Regions from separate parts of the Methylocystis sp. ATCC 49242 genome, predicted to be linked through region 1. Evidence: predicted binding sites of a transcription regulator. Region 1 holds the regulator's gene; each other region holds the start of a gene.
The links. The regulator LexA, encoded in region 1, represses DNA repair genes until DNA is damaged. The targets are predictions, from matches to a motif close to TGTTCNNNNTGTGTTCNG.
Positions count from the first base shown of each region.

Region 1 (5,348 bases):
TGCAGGATCGACGCGTCATCGGCTCGCCGCTGTCTCTTGTCGGAAAGCATAAGCTGTCCACTCACTTAAACTCTTACGCAGCACACACTGCTAAAATTAGCAGCTCTTCGTTGACGGAACATTAACCCTCACCATTCCCTAATTGCCAAGTAACGGTCGATTCACTTTTGGCCGCAGCAAGTGCGGAGAGGCTGAAATGGGGGAGGTCATCGCCTTCCGAACGCGCGTCAAAGACGCGCCGAACCGCGCCGAGCCTTTCAATGGCGATGCGCAAATCCTGTTCTTTCTCGGCGTGCGCTACATGCGCATGGAAGAGACGCCCGACGCCGCGGGAGGCTGGTCGCCGCCCGATCTCGGCCACACGCCGAGAGGCGGCAAGAAGCGCAAGAACCGCGCCCGCGCATGACGTCGACAGAGATCTGCGCCTGCTGACCACGGTTGGATCGGCCGTTGTAGAACGCCGCAGGCCGTTCCTCGAAGATTTCCCGTAAGCTTTCGCTCCCCGCCCCCGCCGGAACCCGGCGGATAGAGAGCGCCGCCTGTGAACGCCTCGCAGCGAGGCGAGACAGGCGCGAGAAACCAAGTTAAGCTCCAGCTTTACCTTTTGGCGATTTGGAGCGGGCGGTGAGAGAAGCCTCGCGCGTGGCGGAAGGGGAGCGTCGCGGCGGCGGCGCCGTCGCCCTTTGGCTCGCCCCGCGTGCGCATCGGATCGGCGAGGCGCTGCGCGCGGCGCTTGCGGAAGAGGCCGCGCTGCGACGGCCGTTCCTCTGGCTCGTCGTCGCCGCCGGCGCGGGCGTCGTGCTGTATTTCACCGCGGAGCGCGAACCGCCGCTGCCGCTTTGCTTCGCAGTCCTGGGCGCCGCCGCGGCGTTCGCTCTCATCGCTCGCCGCCATGCGCGGGCGCGCGCATTATTCGTGGCGCTCGCCTTCGTCGCCGCCGGCTTCACCTCCGCGGCGTGGCGGACCGCGCGCGTCGCCGCGCCGATCATCCCGCGCGTCGGGATCGGCGAACTCACCGGCTTCGTGGAAGAGCTCGACCCGCGGCGGTCCGGCGCCCGCTTCATCCTGCGCGTCGCAAGCGCAGAAGGTCTGCCGGGCGAAGTCGCGCCGGCGCGCGTACGCCTCACCACGCGCGGCGATCCGTCTTTCTCGGCGGGAGATTTCGTCGCGTTGAAAGCCCGGCTCATGCCCCCTGCCCGCGCGGCGCTGCCCGGCGGCTATGATTTCGCGCGCGACGCCTATTTCGCGCGGCTCGGCGGCGTCGGGAACGCGCTCGGCCGCATCGAGGTCATGCCGCCGCCCGATCCGGCGCCAATTTCGCTACGCTTTTTCGCCGCCATCGATCGCGCGCGAAATGCGCTCGCCCTGCGCGTCTATCGCACGATCGACGGCGACGCGGGCGCCATCGCGGCCGCCATGGTGACAGGCAAGCGCGATTTCCTTTCCGGTAACGCGAAAGACCTCATACGCCGGGCCGGCATCTTTCACATCATCACCATCTCTGGCATGCAGATGACGCTCGTCGCCGGCATTTTCTTCGTCGGTTTCCGGCGCCTCCTCGCAATGTCGCAGACGCTGGCGCTCAACTACCCGATCAAGAAATGGGCGGCCGGGCTCGCTATCCTCGGCGCCATTCTCTACGACATCGCGACGGGTTCGCGCGTCGGCACGGAGCGCGCGCTGGTCATGACGCTCATCATGCTCGTCGCCGTGTTGTTCGACCGCGCGTCGCTCTCCATGCGCAATCTTGCGCTCGCCGCCTTTTTCATCATCGCCTTCGAGCCGGAGGCGCTGCTCGGCGCGAGTTTTCAACTTTCCTTCGCCGCCGTCGCGGCGCTGATCGCGGTCTATGAATGGCGCGGCGATTATCTCGGACGAAGCCGCGCGCGCCCTGTCGGCCCGAGCATGCGCGGGCGACTTGCGGAACTGCGCGAAGCCCTGGTCGAGCGATTGGTGCACGGACCGGGCGCGGCGCTTCTCGCGACCCTTTGCGCCACCTCCGCCACCGCCTCCTTCATGGCCAATGATTTCCACGAGCTCAGTCCATATGTGCTGGTCGGAAATCCGCTGACCCTGGCGATCATCGAATTTTTCGCCGTGCCTTGCGCGCTGATCGGCGCGGTCCTCTATCCTTTCGGCCTCGACGGCTTCGTCTGGCGCTATCTGAAGATCGGGATCGATCTCGTCATCTATCTCGCGGGGCTGATCGCGAGCGCGCCGGGGGCGAGCCTGCATGTGAAGGCTTTTGCGCCCTGGGCGATCGTCTTTCTCGCGCTTGCCGTTCTGTCGGCGGTGCTATGGCGGACGTGGTCGCTCCGGGCGACCGCGATACCTCTGGCGCTCGTCGGCCTGCTCGGCGCGAAAAACGGAACGGGTTTCGATCTCGCCGTTCCGCCGACGGGCGACTCGGCGGCCTTCCGTGCCGCCTCCGGCGAAATCGCCCTTCTGGGCAAAAGACCGAGCGTCTTCGCGTCCGAACAATGGTTGCGCGCCGACGCGGATTCCCGCGCGGCCGCAGACGCCGGAGCTGGCGTCGCCTGCGACGATCTGGGATGCGTTGGAAGACTGTTCGACGGGCGCATCGTCGCCCTTGTGAATGAGCGCGGCGCCTTTCTGGAAGACTGCGCGCGCGCGGCGATCATCGTCACGCCGCTTCATGCGCCCGAAGGTTGCGCCGCGCCGATCGTCATAGATCGTCGCAAGCTTGTGGAAACGGGCGCGATTTCCTTGCGACTGAAGGGCGAGAAGATCGAATGGACGAGAGCGCGCGGCGTCGACGAGGATCGGCCGTGGTCGCAGGCCCCGCAGGAAAGGCGCGGCCGGATCACCACGCCCGAGGCCTCTGAAATTGAAAGCGACAATGACGACGCTCAGGCGGCGGAGCCGCTGGACGACTGACCGCGGCTTTTTTTGCATCGCCCCTGCTTCAAGGCGCTGCGGACTGGAGGAAGCTTCGCTCCGGCCCCGGGACGCCCGCCGCGCCCCCATTCGCCATGCGCGGGCATGGGGCGAATGCGGGCCAATCAGTATTTCCTCAGGAGGCTCACGAGCTTCCCCTGAATACGCACGCGATCCGGCCCGAAGATGCGCGTTTCATAAGCCGGATTGGCCGCTTCGAGCGCAATCGAGGCGCCGCGTTTGCGCAGACGCTTCAACGTCGCCTCCTCGTCGTCGATGAGAGCCACCACGATGTCGCCGGTGTCGGCGTTGTCCTGCTTCTTGATGACGACCGTGTCGCCGTCGAGGATGCCGGCCTCGATCATGGAGTCGCCACGCACTTCCAGCGCGTAATGCTCGCCGCTGGTCAGAAGGTCGGGCGGCAGGCTGATGGTGTGGCTGCGGCTCTGGATCGCGGAGATCGGCGTGCCGGCGGCGATGCGGCCCATGACCGGAATCGCCACATTCTGCCCGGTCTCCTCCTCCCGCCGCTCGTGCAGCGGCCGCACACGGCCGAGATTGCCCTCGATGACAGCCGGCGAGAATTTTCCGCCCCGCGACCCTCCGCCGCCGCGCGGCGTCGCTGATTCAGGCAGGCGCAGCACCTCGAGCGCGCGGGCGCGATTGGGAAGACGGCGGATGAAGCCCCGCTCCTCTAGCGCGAGGATCAATCGGTGAATCCCCGACTTCGATCTCAGATCGAGCGCATCCTTCATCTCGTCGAAGGACGGCGGCACGCCGGACTCCTTCAGGCGTTCATGTATGAAGCGCAGAAGGTCGCTTTGCTTCTTTGTCAGCATCGAAAGTTGGCCCCTGAACTCGCGCCGTAGCGTCGACACAGACCCGCAGGGGAGCCTGAATCGCTCAAAAACAAATCATGAACGATTCATATGCGTTCCCGGTGCGTTCCGCAAGCCTTATGTCAGGGGGCTGTTAACTGGAGCTAGCGCGGAGGCGCCGCCGCTCTAATGGGCGGCGGCTTTGTTCTTTGTCGCCGGATCGGGGGCGCCGGGCTTCCGGGGAGCCGCTTTCTTGATCGAGCTCGTCGGGCTGTCGTCGCTGGCGAGCGCCTGCATCTCGCGGCGGTCGTCGGGCGCGAAGGCCTGCGCCACCGGATGCGGCGCCTCCGCCTCCCGGCTCTCGGCGGCGGCCTTGGCGGCAGCGACCGTCACGACGGGCGATTTGGCGGCGAGCTGCGTCGCGGCCTTGCCGGCGCCGCGGGCCGGTTTTTCCTCCAGCGCGATTTCGACTGGCGGGGCGATCGCCTCGGGGCGGCTCACCTCGGCGACGCGCGAGGCGAAGGCCGGGTTCTGACCGCCGTCCTGATAGACGACGCGAACCGGCTTCACGCCGCTTTCGGCGAGTTCGGCCACCTTGGTGTCATCCTTGGCCGCCTTTTCGGCGACCTGGGCCGCGATCTCCGGATTGTGCTTCAGGGGCGGACAGGCCGAGGCCGCGTCCATATGTCCCGCGGGCGTGGCGTTGAAGACATAATGACGGCCGCAGAAAGCGACCTGCGGCTCCTCTTTCGTCACCTCGAAGTGATCATTGCCTTCCTTCAGGTTCTTCCAGAAGCCGATGTTCGGGTCAAGCCGGTGCTTGGCCAGATTTTCGGCCGTCATCTTGAAGGGATAGGACTGCATCTGGATTGCGCGCTGGCCGCCGCCGAAGGAGGAGCGGGCAATCGCGTAGATTTCCGCGATCTGCTTGTCGGTCATGGAGAAGCAGCCGGCCGACGAGCAGGCGCCATGCACCATGATGGTCCCGCCGCTATGCCCCAGCGCGCGGTCGAGCTGGTTCGGGTAGCCGACGTTGAAGGACAGGTAATAGGCCGAATTCGGGTTCATCTGCGCCGGCGTGATCGAATAGAAGCCCTCCGGCACCTGGCGGTCGCCCTCGCGCGTCTTGGGGCCGAGCTGGCCCGACCAGCGGCACATGGGGAAGGTTTTGAGATGGACGTAGCGGCCGTCGGACCGCATCTTCCAGATCTCGAGCTCCGCCTCTTTCTTGTAGGCGCGGATGAGCATCGGCGCTTCCTTCGTCGTGCCGACCTTCTCCATCAGCGCGACGGTCTCCGGCGGAATGGGCGCGAGCGAGCGGTGCGAAAAGCCCCCGTCCTCGCAGGCCGCCAGCGTGAAGGCGGCGAAGGCCGCAACAACCGCAAACGGCTTGAAACCCTGGAAATTCATGCGACCCGCTCCCCTTTGCGCGACGCCCCCGCGTGTCCGAGAACCTTTACACGCCTGCGCGTAACGCAATCCTTACCCGGCGCGACGGCTGACCTTCCGCGCCGACCCGCATTTAGACCAAACATTGGGACGAGAAAGTGTCCGAGGCGCCATCCGGAATGGTGAAAACCGCAAATTTGCCGGATTTACCTTAACGCTTTTCCTCGATCTTTCGGCCCATGG
Region 1 covers NZ_KE124774.1:4,266,879-4,272,226, reverse strand. Annotated here, with positions in the region: gene MET49242_RS22810 (DUF2336 domain-containing protein) at 1-65, opposite strand, end outside; gene MET49242_RS22805 (hypothetical protein) at 197-406, shown strand; gene MET49242_RS22800 (ComEC/Rec2 family competence protein) at 625-2,898, shown strand; gene lexA (transcriptional repressor LexA) at 3,024-3,737, opposite strand; gene MET49242_RS22790 (murein L,D-transpeptidase family protein) at 3,903-5,126, opposite strand; gene MET49242_RS22785 (acetyl-CoA carboxylase carboxyltransferase subunit alpha) at 5,317-5,348, opposite strand, start outside.

Region 2 (5,348 bases), on a different contig from region 1:
ACGTTGGTGACGCCGGAATCGCACTTCCTCCCCTTCAACGCGAAGACAGGTGAAGGCATCCCCCAGCGCGCCAGCGTCAATTCGCGTCCCTCAGGACCGTTTCGGACAATCGGCGCGGCGCAATCGGGAAAGACCGCGGGGAAGGACGGCAGATTGCCGGTCCCATCGTGCATCGCGCGGGCCATCTCGCGGATCGCTTGTTGCCCCTTGGTCATTGAGTACAGGTTGCACATGGGGCCTTCCCCTTATCGCCACATGGCGCGCATTCTGGCGCCGACATCGACGCGCATCTGTCTGGCGCCCTGCCGCTCTCCCGAAGCGGCCGAAGCCCGTGGCCACGTCACGCATTCGAAATGGCCCAGCAAAGCTTTTGGGATGAAGCGAGTTCGCGACGCGTAGACGTGGCGATCGCCTTGCGGGTGCTGTCCATGGGTGAAAAAGCGCTGTGGTGTGATGAGATGCAGACTGTCCTTCGCCCGCGTCATGGCGACATAGAGCAGCCGCCGCTCCTCTTCGATTTCGGCCGTCGATCCGGCGCCGAGGTCCGAGGGGATGCAGCCGTCGACGGCGTTGAGGACGAAAACCGATTTCCATTCCTGTCCCTTAGCCGAATGGATGGTGGACAGGATCAGATAATCCTCGTCGAGAAGCGGCGCGCCGGCCTGGTCGCTGGTGGCGTCCGGCGGGTCGAGCGTCAATTCGGTGAGGAAGCGCTCGCGCGACGGGTAACCTGCCGCCATCTGTTCGAGTTGCAGGAGGTCGGCCAGGCGCGTCGCCGCATCTTCGTGAATGCGCTCGAGATGCGGTTCGTACCAGCGGCGCGCGCCTGCGATTTCCGCCGGCCAGCCGGCCTTGCCCGTGCGCAAATGCTGGAGGGTTTCGACAAACCCAGTCCAAGCATCGCCCGAGCGCGGCGGCGCGGGGATATCCGAGAGAGAGGACAAGGGGTCAGGCTGCTCCGCCATCAGGTCGAGGACGCGTTGCGCCGACGCCGGACCGACGCCCGGCAGAAGCTGCATGAGGCGAAAGCCGGCGACGCGGTCGCGCGGATTCTGCGCAAACCGCAGCAGGGCGAGCATGTCCTTGACGTGGGCGCTGTCGAGGAATTTTAGCCCGCCGAACTTGACGAAGGGGATGTTGCGGCGGGTCAGCTCCAGTTCGAGCGGACCGCTATGATGAGAGGCGCGGAACAGCACTGCCTGTTGTTTCAGGCGCGCGCCGATCTCCCGGTCCTCCAAGACGCGCTCGACGACGTAGCGGGCCTGGTCGGCCTCGTCGGGCACGGTGATGAGCCGAGGCTTTTCCACTGATTGGCGTTCCGTCCAGAGGTTCTTGGTGAAACGCTCGCTCGCGAGTTCGATCACACAGTTCGCGGCGGCGAGGATCGGTTGCGTCGAGCGATAGTTACGGTCGAGCGTGACGATGTCGGCGGGAGGGGTGAAGGCGTTGGGAAAATCGAGGATGTTGCGCACGGTCGCGGCGCGGAAGGAATAGATCGACTGAGCGTCGTCGCCCACGACGGTGAGGCCGCGCCCGCCGGGCTTCATCGCCAGCAGGATCGAGGACTGGAGGCGGTTCGTGTCCTGATATTCGTCGACAAGGACGTGATCGAACCTTCCGCCAATGTCCTCCGCGAGCGCGGGCTCGCCCAGGGTCTGCGCCCAATAGAGCAGTAAATCGTCGTAATCGAGAACGTTCTGCGTCTGCTTGGCCTCGACATAGGCTGCGAACAACTCGCGCAGCTGAGCTCTCCAGCCGGCGCACCAAGGAAAGAAACTTTCGAGAACGTCGTCGAGCGGCAACTCCTCGTTGACGGCGCGGGAATAGATGGCAAGGCAAGTTCCCTTGGTTGGGAAGCGGCTCTCCGTCTTCGAGAAGCCCAGCTCGTGCCGGACAAGGTTCATGAGATCGGCGGCATCCTCCCGATCGTGGATTGTGAAATCGGCGTTAAGCCCGATCCCGCCGGCGTACTCGCGCAACAGGCGAGCGCCGACCCCGTGAAACGTCCCCGCCCAGGCGAGTCCGTTGGTCAGGATCCCGGCGCTGGCTCCCAACGCCTCTGCGCAGATGCGCTCGACGCGCCGCGTCATCTCGGCCGCCGCCCGGCGGGAGAAGGTCATCAGCAGGATGCGACGCGGATCGGCGCCGTTGACGATCAGATGCGCGACGCGATGGGCGAGCGTGTTGGTCTTGCCTGACCCGGCCCCTGCGATGACGAGGAGCGGCCCGCCCGGCGCACACCTCTTTTCCCAGACGCCGTGTTCGACGGCCTGCCGCTGTTCTGGGTTGAGTTTTTCGAGGTAGGCCACGGGCGGCGCTCGCGAATCGCGGGGGAGGGCAGGGGGCTGAGTGAACCACAATTCGCGTTTTGTTCGCAACGCCTCTACACTGTGAAAATGCACCCCATGCGGCCTCGGCTTGATCGACGCGCCGGTTGTGGTCTTGATGAGACTGCTAAGCGCCGGGAATCGAGAGTAGCGGCATGACCTCCACGCTGTCGCCGGGAAAGATCGCGAAGTGTGGGTGATTTTCGAACATTTGGGCCGCTTCTTCGGGAGACGCGGCGCGCACGACCGTGAACGCGCCGAGCGCGTTGCTAATGTCCTCGATGCCGGTCAGGGAAACCTTCTTCGTCTTGCCGAGCGGGCCGCCCATCGTGACGATGTCGGCCTTGTGTTTTTCCGCCCAGGCATGCCAGGCAGCGATGCCTTCCTGTTCCCGCTTGTGTCGGTCGGCCTCGGGCAAGGCCATCCAAGCGCCCATTTTGGCACTCTCTTTGCCGCCAAGGAATATCGCGAGATAGGTGCCGGTCGGGTTCATAATGCTTGCTCCTTCGTGGTCGGGGGGAAGTTGGTTGCATCCTCGAGCCGTCGCGCACGACGCCATGCAGCGCGAAACATCTCGCCTTTCCTGCAAGAGATATGCGAGCCGTCCTGCTCTGTGGAAACGAGGCGCTCAAAGCCCGAGGAATGGAAGCGCAGGCGCCAGCGCCGCGGCAAAGTCGCGAAGGAATTTTGCGACATGCGCCCGCTCGGTGATCGTCAGAAGTCCCGCCTTATCGGCTCGCGTGAACGGGACATTCTCAGCGTCCAATTTTGCAAATGTTCCAGCGGGCAGAGAAGGGAATTCTATTTCGACGCCGCCGGAAGCCAGCAGCTTTTCGCGAGTCTTGCCACCTTTTGCCAAGCCTTTGGCATCGGTGAAGCCGTACCAGAAGGGGAAGTCGCTCGGCGGCCTTCCGTGTTTGAGATTGATGACGGCAACATGGTCGGCCCTGTCGCCGATCAGGCTGAGCCAACGTGCGACGGATTGCGCCGCGCCCACGTCAGGGGAAATAACATGGAAAACCGTCAATTTGTAGCTGTGCGCTTCGAAGGCATCGAGAAGGCCGTCGAGCCCTTCGCCGCCATCGACGATCCGTGTGAGGTCAGCCAGGAGGCCGCCCGCGAGATCATGAACGTAGAGCTTTTCGCCTGACTCGATGGAGTCGAGGAGTATGTTGCGTTCGTCATCGGCCCGACCGTTGTAGTAACCGATCCCTTCCACCGGATTTTGGACGCGCTCGATTGCGCCATTGGCGTCCCTGGTGCCGAGGACCCGCGCCGTTGCGCCTACACTGCCATCGGCATCATAAGCCGCGACTCGCTTTCCTCTGGTACGAAGATAATCGACCAGCGTCCGCGTGAACACTGATTTGCCCACACCTCCCTTCTCATTGGCGACGAGAGCCACGCGCTTGAACGCGGGAGGTAAGGCGGCAGCCCGAGGGCGGGCTTTGAGTTCGGCAGCAGTTGTCGCCATGTCCGAGAGTCCTTTCCCGTCAGGGATGATCGCGGGAATTAGCGGGGACGCTAATTCCCCCTCGTTAGACATCGTAATCGAATCGATGCCCGAGAACGTCCTTCGCAGACCTTCGATTTTGTGCCAGAGGCTTCGTCGACAATAGCGAAGGCGACGTCACCATCTTTGCCGTCGCATCGGTAGTCCTCGAACCAGATTTGACGGTGATCGCCTTTGTTTCCGTTGCAACGACCGTTTTGTTCTTCTTGCGGCGACGGGTTGTCAGAGCGCGAGCCTCTTTGATGTACTTGACTAACGTGGCGGCGGCGATGGTGAAGCCATTTTCGCGCATGATATCGGCGAGTTCCGTGCTGGTATATCCCTTTGCGCGGAAAGCGAGCAGATCCGGGAGCAATTGGACGACTGCGGCTTTCAGAGGACTGCGGGAGCGTGTGCTTTTCCTCGGCGGCGCCGAGCGCAACGCCGATCGCACTGCGGACACCCTATCAGTGGGCGCCTTGCTCGCTTCGCCCTTTTTATTCCCCATGGCGCCGCCCTTTTTAGATTCACCTTTGCACTGTCACCCGTTCCAGCCTCAATTTGATTCCACCCTAACGACCAGCTTTGTTGAACATTGTTTCAACCGAATCAGAGCATTACACTACGACAGCTTCATTCCGCTTTGCGACAAGATCGGGGCATCTGTGATGACTGAGGTGTTTTTCAGGAAGGGACGCAATTTTCCGTGATGTCTTGGGGGCGCGGATTTGGCATACGCATCGGTCACACCTCCGTTATTGTCGCTCGACCGACTCCTGCACGGCATGGCGCGCTTCCGAGTCTTGATGGTGCTATGTGAGCAATTCCCGACGAAGGGCGAGGGCAACGGCGTGCGGCAGCGTTAATGCGCCGAGTTTCTTCCGGCAATTATCCAGATGAAACTTCACCACGCGCGGGGTGACGGCCAAAATGTGTGTTGTCTTGCCTGCACGCGGCGTTCTTGTGTCGCGTCCACTCCGGTTTGAAGGCGAGCTGAGGAATTTTACGGTTGTCCGCCCAACAGGCTGCGATCCGCTCCGCGCCCTTCGGCCCGGCTCCGTAGATTAGAACCATGCCCGGGTGCTTCGCGCGTGCCTTATCGAACGCATCCCAAATCCGTTGATGATCCTTGCAGTCCGCACCGCCGGCGAACGCGACGCGAGGGCCAGGTGGCAAAAGCACCTGCGTCTCGGCGAGCTTTTTGGCGTTAAGAAATCCCGGCTGTCGATCATCGCCCCCGTCAGGGCGCGGTGATTAACCTGCGATCCCGAGCGTGGACGCCAGGAGGAACCGGACTCGGCCGCGTAGAGCTCTGCGAGATGGTCCCGGTGGATCGAAGAGTCTGCGCCCGCCGTTGGCGCGGCCGGTCGAGGTCGATTCGCATCGGAGGAAGGGCTCGCGTTTTTGCGCTACTATATCGCTCATGGAAGGTAAGCGAGAGATGGGTGTTGGACTCCCGGCGAACCGAATCCCCCATTGGCGCTTCGAGCGTGGAGCAGATGAGAAACCTGGTAAGCGGGTAGCGTCAT
Region 2 covers NZ_KE124772.1:71,222-76,569, reverse strand. Annotated here, with positions in the region: gene MET49242_RS00980 (SOS response-associated peptidase) at 1-233, opposite strand, end outside; gene MET49242_RS00975 (ATP-dependent helicase) at 246-2,309, opposite strand; gene MET49242_RS00970 (hypothetical protein) at 2,455-2,820, opposite strand; gene MET49242_RS00965 (division plane positioning ATPase MipZ) at 2,956-3,801, opposite strand; gene MET49242_RS00960 (hypothetical protein) at 3,866-4,327, opposite strand; partial or broken gene MET49242_RS23715 (DUF2493 domain-containing protein) at 4,771-5,147, opposite strand.
Region 2: the regulator LexA is predicted to act here: its motif matches at 2,359-2,376, upstream of MET49242_RS00975 (ATP-dependent helicase).

Region 3 (5,348 bases), 1.1 Mb from region 1:
TCCGCGTTTCGCGCCCCGAAACTGAAACGAAGCTTGCGTCACAATCAAGCGTGGCCGCGGCGGGAGGCGAGACGGAGCGCCCGAAAGCCGCGCGCCGGCCGGGGCGATCGAAAGCCGCGGTCCCGCCGGGCTTGATTATCACACCCACTCTTGCTTTATCGCAGCGCAACAATCATTCCCGCAGGAGACCCGCCCATGTCCGTCTGGCCCGTCTATGGCAAAATCACCGGCCCGATCGTTCTGATCGGATTCGGCTCCATCGGGCGCGGCATCCTGCCCCTGATCGAGCGCCATTTCGACTTCGACAAGAGCCGCTTCACGGTCATCGATCCCGTCGACACGCACCGTCGCCTGCTCGACGAGCGCGGCGTCGCCTTTATCAAGACCGGCCTCACGCCGGAGAACTACCGCGAGGTGCTGACGCCGCTCCTGACCAAGGGCGACGGACAGGGCTTCATCGTCAATCTCTCGGTCGACGTCTCCTCGCTCGCCATCATGCAGCTAGCGCGCGAACTGAAGGCGCTTTATGTCGACACGGTCGTCGAGCCCTGGCCCGGCTTCTATTTCGACAAGAGCAAGGGTAACGAAGGCCGCACCAATTACGCCCTGCGCGAGACGGTCCTCGAGGAGCGTCGCAAGAATCCGGGCGGCTCCACCGCCGTTTCCTGCGTCGGCGCCAACCCCGGCATGGTTTCCTGGTTCGTGAAGCAGGCGCTGGTGAACATCGCCAAGGACACGGGCGTCCTCGACCGGGAGCCGACGACCCGCGCCGAATGGGGCGCGCTGGCGCAGAAGCTCGGGCTCAAGGGCGTCCACATCGCCGAGCGCGACACGCAGCGCGCCCGCGACCCGAAGCCCCGCAACGTCTTCGTCAACACATGGTCAGTCGAGGGCTTCGTCTCCGAAGGCATGCAGCCCGCCGAACTCGGCTGGGGCACGCATGAAAAGTCGCTGCCGGACATCGGCCGCACGCATTCGACGGGCTGCGGCGCGGCGATCTATCTGCTCTCTCCTGGCGCCAACACGCGCGTGCGCTCGTGGTGCCCGACGCCGGGGCCGCAATACGGCTTCCTCGTCACGCACAATGAGTCGATCTCGATCGCCGACTATCTCACCGTGCGCGACGCCTCCGGCAAGGCCGTCTATCGCCCGACCTGCCATTACGCCTATCACCCGGCCGACGACGCGGTGCTCTCGCTGCACGAGATGTTCGGGCAGGCCGGGAAGATGCAGGACAGCTGGAAGATTCTCGACGAGAACGAGATCGTCGACGGGATCGACGAACTGGGCGTGCTGCTCTATGGCCATGCCAAGAACGCCTATTGGTACGGCTCGCAGCTTTCGATCGAGGAGACGCGCGACCTCGCTCCCTACCAGAACGCGACCGGCCTGCAGGTCGCCTCCGCCGCGCTCGCCGGCATGGTCTGGGCGCTCGAGAATCCGGAGGCCGGAATCGTCGAGGCCGACGAGGTCGACTACAAGCGCTGCCTTGAAGTGCAACTGCCCTATCTCGGCCCCGTGAAAGGCTATTACACCGACTGGACGCCGCTCGAGGGCCGCCCCGGCCTCTTCCCGGAGGACATCGACGAGAGCGATCCCTGGCAGTTCAAAAACATTCTGGTGCGCTGAAGCCGCAAAAAAAGCCGATCCGCTTACGCGCGCGCCGCCTCGCAAGGGGCGGCGCGTTTTTTATTGCCGGAACGAATCCGCCGAACGCCTCTTGCGTCCCGAAATTTTGTTCTATAATTGTTCTTTATTCTGGTTATGTTCCGCAGCGGCAGGTCGAGCCATGGCGGGGCATGGAAGTCCCCAGTGAGTTGCGTTGCGTGTTGCGACTGCGTGGGAGGCCCGGGCTGTCGCGCGCTTTCGTCGCGACGGAGCGAGGGCCTCCCGTCACTGTCACGGAACGGGTGGAGTTCGTCATGGGCCATTTGGCGGAAATTGCGCCAGACGCGGGGGCGCGGATCGGCGGGTTGATCGACGCCGAGCGCCGGCGCGGACGCGGCGCGGTCTCGAAGCGCAGCGGGCGCTTTGAAAAGGAGACCCGCGAGGAAATCGACGACGGCTGGGGCGCGCTCGGAACGCTGGACGCACTGAAGACCAATATTCACGTCGAGAAGCCGCGTTCGATCATCACCAAGAACGATTCGCGCGACATTTCCTTCGATCGCTCGATCAATCCCTATCGCGGTTGCGAGCATGGCTGCGTCTATTGTTTCGCACGGCCAACGCACGCGTATATGGGCCTGTCTCCCGGCCTCGATTTCGAAACGGAAATCTTCGTCAAGGACGGCGCGGCGCAGATTCTCGAGCGCGAATTGTCGGCGCCGAACTATGTCCCGAAGATGATCGCCATCGGCTCCAACACCGACCCCTATCAGCCGGCGGAAAGACGCCACCGCGTGATGCGCTCGATTCTCGAAGTGCTGGCGCGCGCGAAACATCCGGTCGGCATTGTGACGAAATCAGCGCTGGTGCTGCGCGATCTCGATCTGCTCGCGCCCATGGCCGAGCAGGGCCTGGTGAAAGTCGCGCTGTCGGTGACGACGCTCGATCCGCGTCTTGCGCGCATCATGGAGCCGCGCGCCGCGACGCCCGAGCGCCGGCTCGACGCCATCGAGAAGCTGGCCGCGGCCGGCGTTCCCGTCGCCGTGATGACCGCGCCGATCATACCGGCTGTCAATGACGAGGAGATCGAGACGATCCTGACCCGCGCCCACGCCGCGGGGGCGCGGGAGGCGGGCTATATCATGCTGCGCCTGCCGCTCGAACTGCGCGACATTTTCAGCGAGTGGCTCGTCGCCAATTTTCCCGACAAGGCGCGGCGCGCCCTGTCGCTCGTGCGCTCCACGCGCGGCGGGAAAATCTACGACGCCGCCTTCGGCAAGCGCATGACCGGCGACGGCCCTTACGCCTGGATGATCGGGCGCCGATTTGAGGTCGCCTCCAAGCGCCTCGGCTTTTCGCAGACGCGACTGCGGACCGATCTCTTCGAACCGCCGCGGCGCGCGCCGCAGCAGCTCGCGTTGTTTTGAGCGCGGCTGGAGCGCGTTCAGGAAAAGTGCAGGCGGTTTTCCGCTTGAACGCGCGACAGAAAATGAAGCGAGAGCAGATTCGGAGAATTCAAATTCGCCGAATTTGCCCTAGTGCTTCAATGAAAAGAAGAAACGCAGCAGCACGATGAGCGCCGCGACGGCGGCGACGCCGAACAGGCCGTAGAAAATCTGCATCGTGGCGCTCAACAGCGGGCGGCGCCCCCCATAGCTCCCCGGCGTGGAGCGATCGACCGTCGATTCGGCCAGGAAGCGATAGGTCGCCACACGGCGCGGCGTGTTCTCGCCAATGATGTAGGAGGCGAATTCCTGATCGTTCGGCGCGCGGCCGTTCTGGCTCTCGAAAGCGCGCATCCAGTCGATCTTGTTCTGCTTGTAAAGCGAATAGGCGACGAGGCCGATGATGTCGTCGTCGCCCGAGACGAGTTTTCGAAAGACCCCATTGTGCTCCGCATCGTTTGTGATCGGCGGGGCCGGCGCGGCGCCCGAGACCGCCGGAAGCGCCTTTTCCTTCGGATAAGTCGCCGCTTCGACCGACTTTTCGGTTGCCATGCCCATAGTCGCCGCGCTTTGCTGTTCCATAAGATGCCTCCTGCGCTCCTTGCCCGCCTCGCCCCGCCGCACGGGGCCGATTCTCGCCAGGCCACGCCTTCCGGCGCTTGTTTGCATTTCTTTAGCAAAGCTGAAGCTGAACCGGAAAGACCTCTGTGAACGGCGGTTTCTCCCCATGATTTCGATGGGCCCGGATTTTCGTCTCGAAGGCCGGCTGCGTCGGCAAGGCGTTTGGCCTGTCGCCGGCGTCGACGAGGTCGGCCGTGGTCCCCTCGCCGGCCCCGTGGCGGCGGCGGCGGTCATTCTCGATCCCGCCCGCCTGCCGCTTGGCGTGAATGATTCGAAGGCTCTCGGCCCGAGGGAACGCGAGGCCGCCTTCGAGAGAATTCTGTCCACCGCGCAAGCGGTCAGCGTCGCCTTCGTCACGCCCCCGGAAATCGACGCGATGAACATCCGGCAGGCGTCTCTCGCCGCCATGGCGCGCGCGGTCGCCGGACTTTCGCTGGCGCCCGCCTTCGTGCTCGTCGACGGGCGCGATCCGCCGCCGCTGGCCTGCCACTGCCGCGCCATCGTCAAGGGCGACGCCCTGGCGCTGTCCATCGCCGCCGCGTCCATCGTCGCAAAGGTCGCGCGCGACGGCATGATGCGGCGGCTGGCGGCGGCCTATCCCGACTATGGTTTCGAGACCAACGCCGGCTACGGCGCGAGGCGTCATCTCGACGCGCTGGAGAGGATAGGGCCTACTCCCGTGCATCGTTTCAGTTTTGCGCCGTTACGCGACAAGTCCTGAGGGGCGCTGGAAACCTTCTGATAACCTTTTCTTTTCCTTAAGATATCCGTTCGAAAAAGAGACGGTAGCGCCCACGCTTCCTATACGCGGCTTTTACCTCGTTCCGGCATCATCGCACGTGTTGGTAGCGTATGTGGTGTTGAGTGAATGAGTAGCGCGCGCGTCGGGGCGGCCCGCCTCCAAACCCGGATCAAGGTCACGCGTACCGGGTCTTCCATTGCAGGGCCGCCCCGCGCGATGTCGGCGCGAAACGCCATATTGCAGGGTGACTGCGTCGAGCTGATGCGGGGCCTGCCCCATGAGAGCGTCGATCTCGTCTTCGCGGATCCGCCCTATAATCTCCAGCTCGCCAGCAAGCTTACCCGGCCGGATCAGAGCCTCGTCGACGCGGTCGACGACGACTGGGACAAATTCGCCGATTTCGCGACCTACGACGCTTTCACCCGAGACTGGCTGTCGGCCGCGCGGCGCGTGATGAAGCCTTCGGCGACGATCTTCGTCATCGGCTCCTATCACAACATATTCCGCGTCGGCGCGATCATGCAGGATCTGGGATTCTGGATTCTGAACGACATCGTCTGGCGCAAGAACAATCCGATGCCGAATTTCCGCGGCCGCCGGTTCACCAACGCCCATGAAACGATGATCTGGGCGGCGCGCGACGCCTCGGCGAAGAGCTACACTTTCAATTACGAAGCGCTGAAGGCCGGCAATGAAGATTGCCAGATGCGCTCCGACTGGCTGCTGCCGATCTGCACCGGAGCCGAACGCCTCAAGGACGCGGAGGGACGCAAGGCCCATCCGACGCAAAAGCCCGAGACGCTGCTCGCGCGCGTGATTCTTTCCGCCTCCAACGCGGGCGATCTCGTGCTCGACCCCTTCTTCGGCTCCGGCACGACGGGCGCCGTCGCAAAGCGCCTGCGGCGCGATTTCCTCGGTCTGGAGCGCGACCC
Region 3 covers NZ_KE124774.1:3,136,993-3,142,340, reverse strand. Annotated here, with positions in the region: gene MET49242_RS17340 (homospermidine synthase) at 196-1,629, shown strand; gene MET49242_RS17335 (PA0069 family radical SAM protein) at 1,923-3,035, shown strand; gene MET49242_RS17330 (hypothetical protein) at 3,144-3,635, opposite strand; gene MET49242_RS17325 (ribonuclease HII) at 3,790-4,395, shown strand; gene MET49242_RS17320 (site-specific DNA-methyltransferase) at 4,543-5,348, shown strand, end outside.
Region 3: the regulator LexA is predicted to act here: its motif matches at 1,737-1,754, upstream of MET49242_RS17335 (PA0069 family radical SAM protein).

Region 4 (5,348 bases), 3.9 Mb from region 1:
ACTAGTTTTGACGCATCTGCCCTTAAGGTTAAGTCCGGCGGCGCCGCGCGGGACCCGCAGGCAGGCGTTGTGTTGACAAATATGTATACATGTCCAATGGTTTGCCTAGCCCGATCCGGGTAGCTTGCTTGCGCCGATCCGCGCGAGCGGCCGGGGTCCGGACGCCTGTAGCGATCTCGCCATTTTCTGTTGAAACGCGCTACCGGACGCCGCTGTCGCAACGGATTGTGATTTCCGTAAAGGCTCCGGGCGCCACGACAATCGGCTCATTGCTCTGGCAGCGCGGCAGGATGGTCGTGGAGCGTATCTGATAGCGTCCGGGCGGCAGCGCGATTTCGAACCGTCCCTCGGCGTTCGAGGAAAACTTCCAGCTGCGCCGGGACCCCGCAAGGCTCTCCACTATCAGAGAAGCGGCGAACTTCCTCTCGGCGCATCCCGGCTCGGGCGGAAAGGACTCGGCGCCACAACGAGGCCCCAGGGCGACGAGTCCGCGAATTCCCTGCGCGCCGGGCTGGGCCGCCATCCCCGTCGTCGTGACCGCCGCAAAAGCAAGGGCGAGCGCGACACGGAAACGACGGCCTGAAAACATGACCTTCTCCTAGAACGGAATATCGTCGTCGAGCTGGTCGGAGAGCCGGCCGGCGGGGGCTGACGGGCGCCGCTCGGCGGGGGCCCGCTCCATTGGCGACGAGCGTCCAAAGGAGCCGCCGCCGCTCTGGCCGTAGCCGCCGCCCTCATAGTCGCCCTCGCCGCGGCCGCCGCCCTTGCTGTCGAGGAGGGTCATCTCGCCCCTGAAGCGCGGCACGACGACCTCGGTCACCTTGCGCTGATTGCCGTCCTTGTCCGTATATTCGCGGGTCTGCAGCTGGCCTTCGAGATAGATCTTGGCGCCCTTGCGGCAATATTGCTCGGCGATCTTGCCCAGCGCCTCATTGAAGATCTGGACATTGTGCCACTCGGTGCGGTCCTTGCGTTCGCCGGTCGCCTTGTCGCGCCAGGACTCGGTCGTTGCGAGCGAGAAGGAAACGACGCGGTCGCCGGAAGGAAAGGTCCGCACCTCGGGGTCGCGGCCCAGATTGCCGACCAGAATGACCTTGTTGACGCTGCCCGCCATGACTCTCTCCAATTGCTGAGATGCGCGGCACTCTAGTCCAATCGAGGACAATCTGGCGCACGCCCGCGCCTTGTCCACAGATCATCCATGCGCAGCGCCCTTGCACAGCCGATATGTTCCTTTTTTGTTCTAGCAGCCCGGGTCTGGCGGCGCAAGCGCGTCATTCCGTCGAGACGGCGGTTTCCACGTTCGACGGGTCTATCCGCCGTTTCAGCCCTTCCTGCAGCTTGTCGCGGTCCAGCTCGCCCTCCCAGGCGGAAACGACGATCGTCGCCACGCCATTGCCGATGAAATTGGTCAGCGCGCGGCACTCCGCCATGAACTTGTCGATGCCGAGCACCAGCGACATGCCCGGCGCGAGCTGCGGATCGACGGCGGCGAGCGTCGCGGCGAGGGTGACGAAGCCCGCCCCGGAGACCCCGCTCGCGCCCTTGGAGGTCAGCATGGCGACGACGAGGATCGTCGCCTGATGCGCGAAATCCAGCTCGACGCCCATCGCCCGCGCGATGAAAAGCGTCGTCAGCGTCATGTAGATGTTCGTGCCGTCGAGATTGAAGGAGTAGCCGGTCGGCACGACCAGCCCAACGACCGGCTTGGAGCAGCCGAGCCGCTCCAGCTTCTCCATCAGCGGGGGCAGGGCGCTCTCGGATGAAGAAGTGCCGAGAACGATGAGGATTTCATCCTTAAGATAGGCAAGCAGCCGAAAGATGTTGAAGCCGACAGTCGCGGCGATGAGCCCAAGCACGACGGCGATGAAAAGCGCCGCCGTCAGATAGAAGGAGCCGATCAGTCCCGCGAGCGACAGCAATGCGGCGGAGCCATATTTGCCGACCGTATAGGCCATGGCCCCGAAGGCGCCGACGGGCGCGGCTTTCATCACGATGGCGATGACGCCGAACATGGCGTGGCCGGCGTCGTCGACGAATGTGCGCATGCCCCGGCCGCGCTCGCCCAGCGTCAGCAGCGCGAAGCCGAACAGAAGGGAGAAGAGCAGCACCTGCAATATTTCTCCCCTGGCGAAAGCGCCGATCGCGCTGTCGGGGATGATGTCGAGAACGAAATCCACGCCGCTGCGCTTTGCGGCGAGTTCCGTATATTTCGTAATGGCGGAGGGGTCCGGCTTGCCGGCGAAGCCCGCGCCGGCTTTCAGAATATTGCCGACGAGAAGGCCGATGACGAGCGCGAAAGTCGAGACAATCTCGAAATAAATCAGCGCTTTGACCCCGACGCGGCCGACTTTTCTGGCGTCCTCTATGTGCGCGACGCCCGAGACGACCGTGCAGAAGATGATCGGCGCGATCACCATCTTGATGAGCTTGATGAAACCGTCGCCGAGCGCCTTCACCCATTCCTGCGCGGCGGTCTGGGGCGCCAGCCAGCCGAACAGCGCGCCGAGCAGAATGGCGACAAGCACCTGGACATAGAGGTGGTGGTGGAGGGGCTTTTTCGCCGGGGCGGTGGACTGCGCTGTCATGGCGCCGCTGATAGGCCCGGCGGGACGACAGGGCAACTGCAAGCAAGGTGGATTTGCGGCGCGGTCCGTGGCAGGAAAGGCGCAGGCGTCGGGCGCCGGCGCCGATCATGCAAGTTCTCAAGACATGGCGAGCAGCACAAGGAAATCCGCCCAGGTGGTGGAGAAGGTTTTTTCCGACTCGAAGACCATCGCCATTCGTGGCGCGCGCGAGCACAATCTCAAGAATGTCGATCTGACGATCCCGCGCGACAAATTCGTGGTGTTCACGGGCCTGTCCGGCTCGGGCAAGTCGTCGCTCGCCTTCGACACGATCTACGCCGAGGGGCAGCGCCGTTACGTCGAGTCGCTCTCCGCATACGCCCGGCAGTTTCTGGAGATGATGCAGAAGCCGGACGTCGACCAGATCGACGGGCTCTCGCCGGCGATTTCCATCGAGCAGAAGACGACATCGAAAAATCCGCGCTCCACCGTCGGCACCGTGACGGAAATTCACGATTACATGCGCCTCCTGTGGGCGCGCGTCGGCGTTCCTTATTCGCCGGCGACGGGACTGCCCATCGAGAGCCAGACCGTCTCGCAGATGGTCGACCGCGTGCTGGCTCTGCCGGAAGGTTCGCGGCTCTATCTGCTCGCGCCCGTCGTGCGCGGCCGCAAGGGCGAATACAAAAAGGAGATCGCGGAATATGCGCGGCGCGGCTTCCAGCGCCTCAAGATCGACGGGGCTTTTTGCGAGATCGCCGACGCGCCGCCGCTCGACAAGAAACTGAAACACGACATCGACGTGGTGGTGGACCGCATCGTCGTGCGCAAGGACATGTCTGCGCGGCTTGCCGACAGTTTCGAAATGGCGCTCGATCTGTCACAGGGCCTCGCGGTGATCGAATTCGCGGACAACAAGTCGGGCGAGACAGCGAAGACGCTCGCGCCGGCGCCGGCGTCGGCCGCCAATGTCTCGACGCATTATGCGCCCGGACACATCCTGTTCTCGTCGAAGTTCGCTTGCCCCGTTTCCGGTTTCACCATCCCCGAGATCGAGCCGCGTCTCTTCTCCTTCAACAATCCTTTCGGCGCCTGTCCGACCTGCGGCGGCATCGGCCATGAGCAGAAGGTCGACGCCGATCTCGTCGTGCCCAATCCGCGGCTGACCTTGCGCAAGGGCGCCGTCGCCCCTTGGGCGAAATCCACCTCGCCCTATTACATGCAGACGCTGGAGGCGCTCGGCAGGCATTACAAGTTCCGCCTCGACACGCCGTGGGAGGATCTGCCCGAGAAGGCGAAGAACGTCATTCTCTTCGGTTCAGGCAAGGAAGAGATCAAATTCTCCTATGACGACAGTTTCCGCGCCTATGACGTGAAGAAGCCGTTCGAGGGCGTCGTCATCAATCTGGAGCGGCGCTATCTCGAAACCGACAGCGAATGGGCGCGCGAGGAGATCGGGCGTTTCATGTCGGCGACGCCATGTCTCGCCTGCGAAGGCTTTCGCCTGAAGCCGGAGGCGCTCGCGGTGAAGATCGCCGGCAAGCATATCGGCGAAGTGTCGGAGCTTTCGGTGCGCATGGCGCTCGACTGGTTCTCGAAGCTGCCGGGCGAACTCGACAAGAAGCGCAATGAGATCGCCTTTCGCATCCTCAAGGAAATCCGCGACCGGCTCACCTTCCTCGTCGACGTCGGTCTCGATTATCTGACGCTTTCGCGCAACTCCGGCACGCTGTCGGGTGGCGAGAGCCAGCGAATCCGTCTTGCCTCGCAGATCGGCTCGGGTCTGACCGGCGTGCTTTACGTGCTCGACGAGCCGTCGATCGGCTTGCATCAGCGCGACAATGACAGGCTGCTCGACACGCTGCGCCGGCTGCGCAATCTCGGCAACAGCGTCATCGTCGTGGAGCATGACGAGGACGCGATCCTCGCGGCCGATTATGTCGTCGATGTCGGCCCCGGCGCGGGCATCCATGGCGGCAAGATCGTCGCGCAGGGCACGCCGCAGGAGATCATGGACAATCCTGCCTCGCTTACGGGGCAATATCTCACCGGCGCGAAGCAGGTGCGCCTCGCGCACAAACTTCGCCAGCCGACGCCGGGCCGCTGGCTGAAGCTCTTCGGCGCGCGCGGCAACAATCTCAAGAATGTCACCGCGCAAATTCCGCTCGGGCTGTTCACGGCCGTCACCGGCGTTTCCGGGGGCGGCAAGTCGACGCTCGTCATCGAGACGCTCTACAAGGCCGTCGCGCGACGCCTCAACAATGCGCATGAGGTTCCGGCGCCGCATGACCGGCTCGAAGGTCTCGAGCATATCGACAAGATCATCGACATCGACCAGTCGCCGATCGGCCGCACGCCGCGTTCAAACCCCGCGACCTATACGGGCGCCTTCACGCCGATCCGCGAATGGTTCGCAGGGCTGCCGGAGGCCAAGGCGCGCGGCTACGCGCCGGGGCGCTTCTCCTTCAATGTGAAGGGCGGACGCTGCGAGGCCTGCCAGGGCGACGGCGTCATCAAGATCGAGATGCACTTCCTGCCGGACGTCTATGTCACCTGCGACGTCTGCAAGGGCAAGCGCTACGACCGCGAAACGCTGGAAGTGAAATATCGCGAAAAGTCCATCGCCGACGTGCTCGACATGACGGTGGAGGAGGCGGCCAATCTGTTCAAGGCCGTCCCGGCGATCCGGGACAAGATGGAGACCCTGAAGCGCGTCGGGCTCGATTACATCCATGTCGGGCAGCAGGCGACGACGCTTTCGGGCGGCGAGGCGCAGCGCGT
Region 4 covers NZ_KE124774.1:345,095-350,442, forward strand. Annotated here, with positions in the region: gene MET49242_RS03550 (hypothetical protein) at 200-589, opposite strand; gene ssb (single-stranded DNA-binding protein) at 599-1,114, opposite strand; gene dctA (C4-dicarboxylate transporter DctA) at 1,275-2,588, opposite strand; gene uvrA (excinuclease ABC subunit UvrA) at 2,713-5,348, shown strand, end outside.
Region 4: the regulator LexA is predicted to act here: its motif matches at 1,229-1,246, upstream of ssb (single-stranded DNA-binding protein).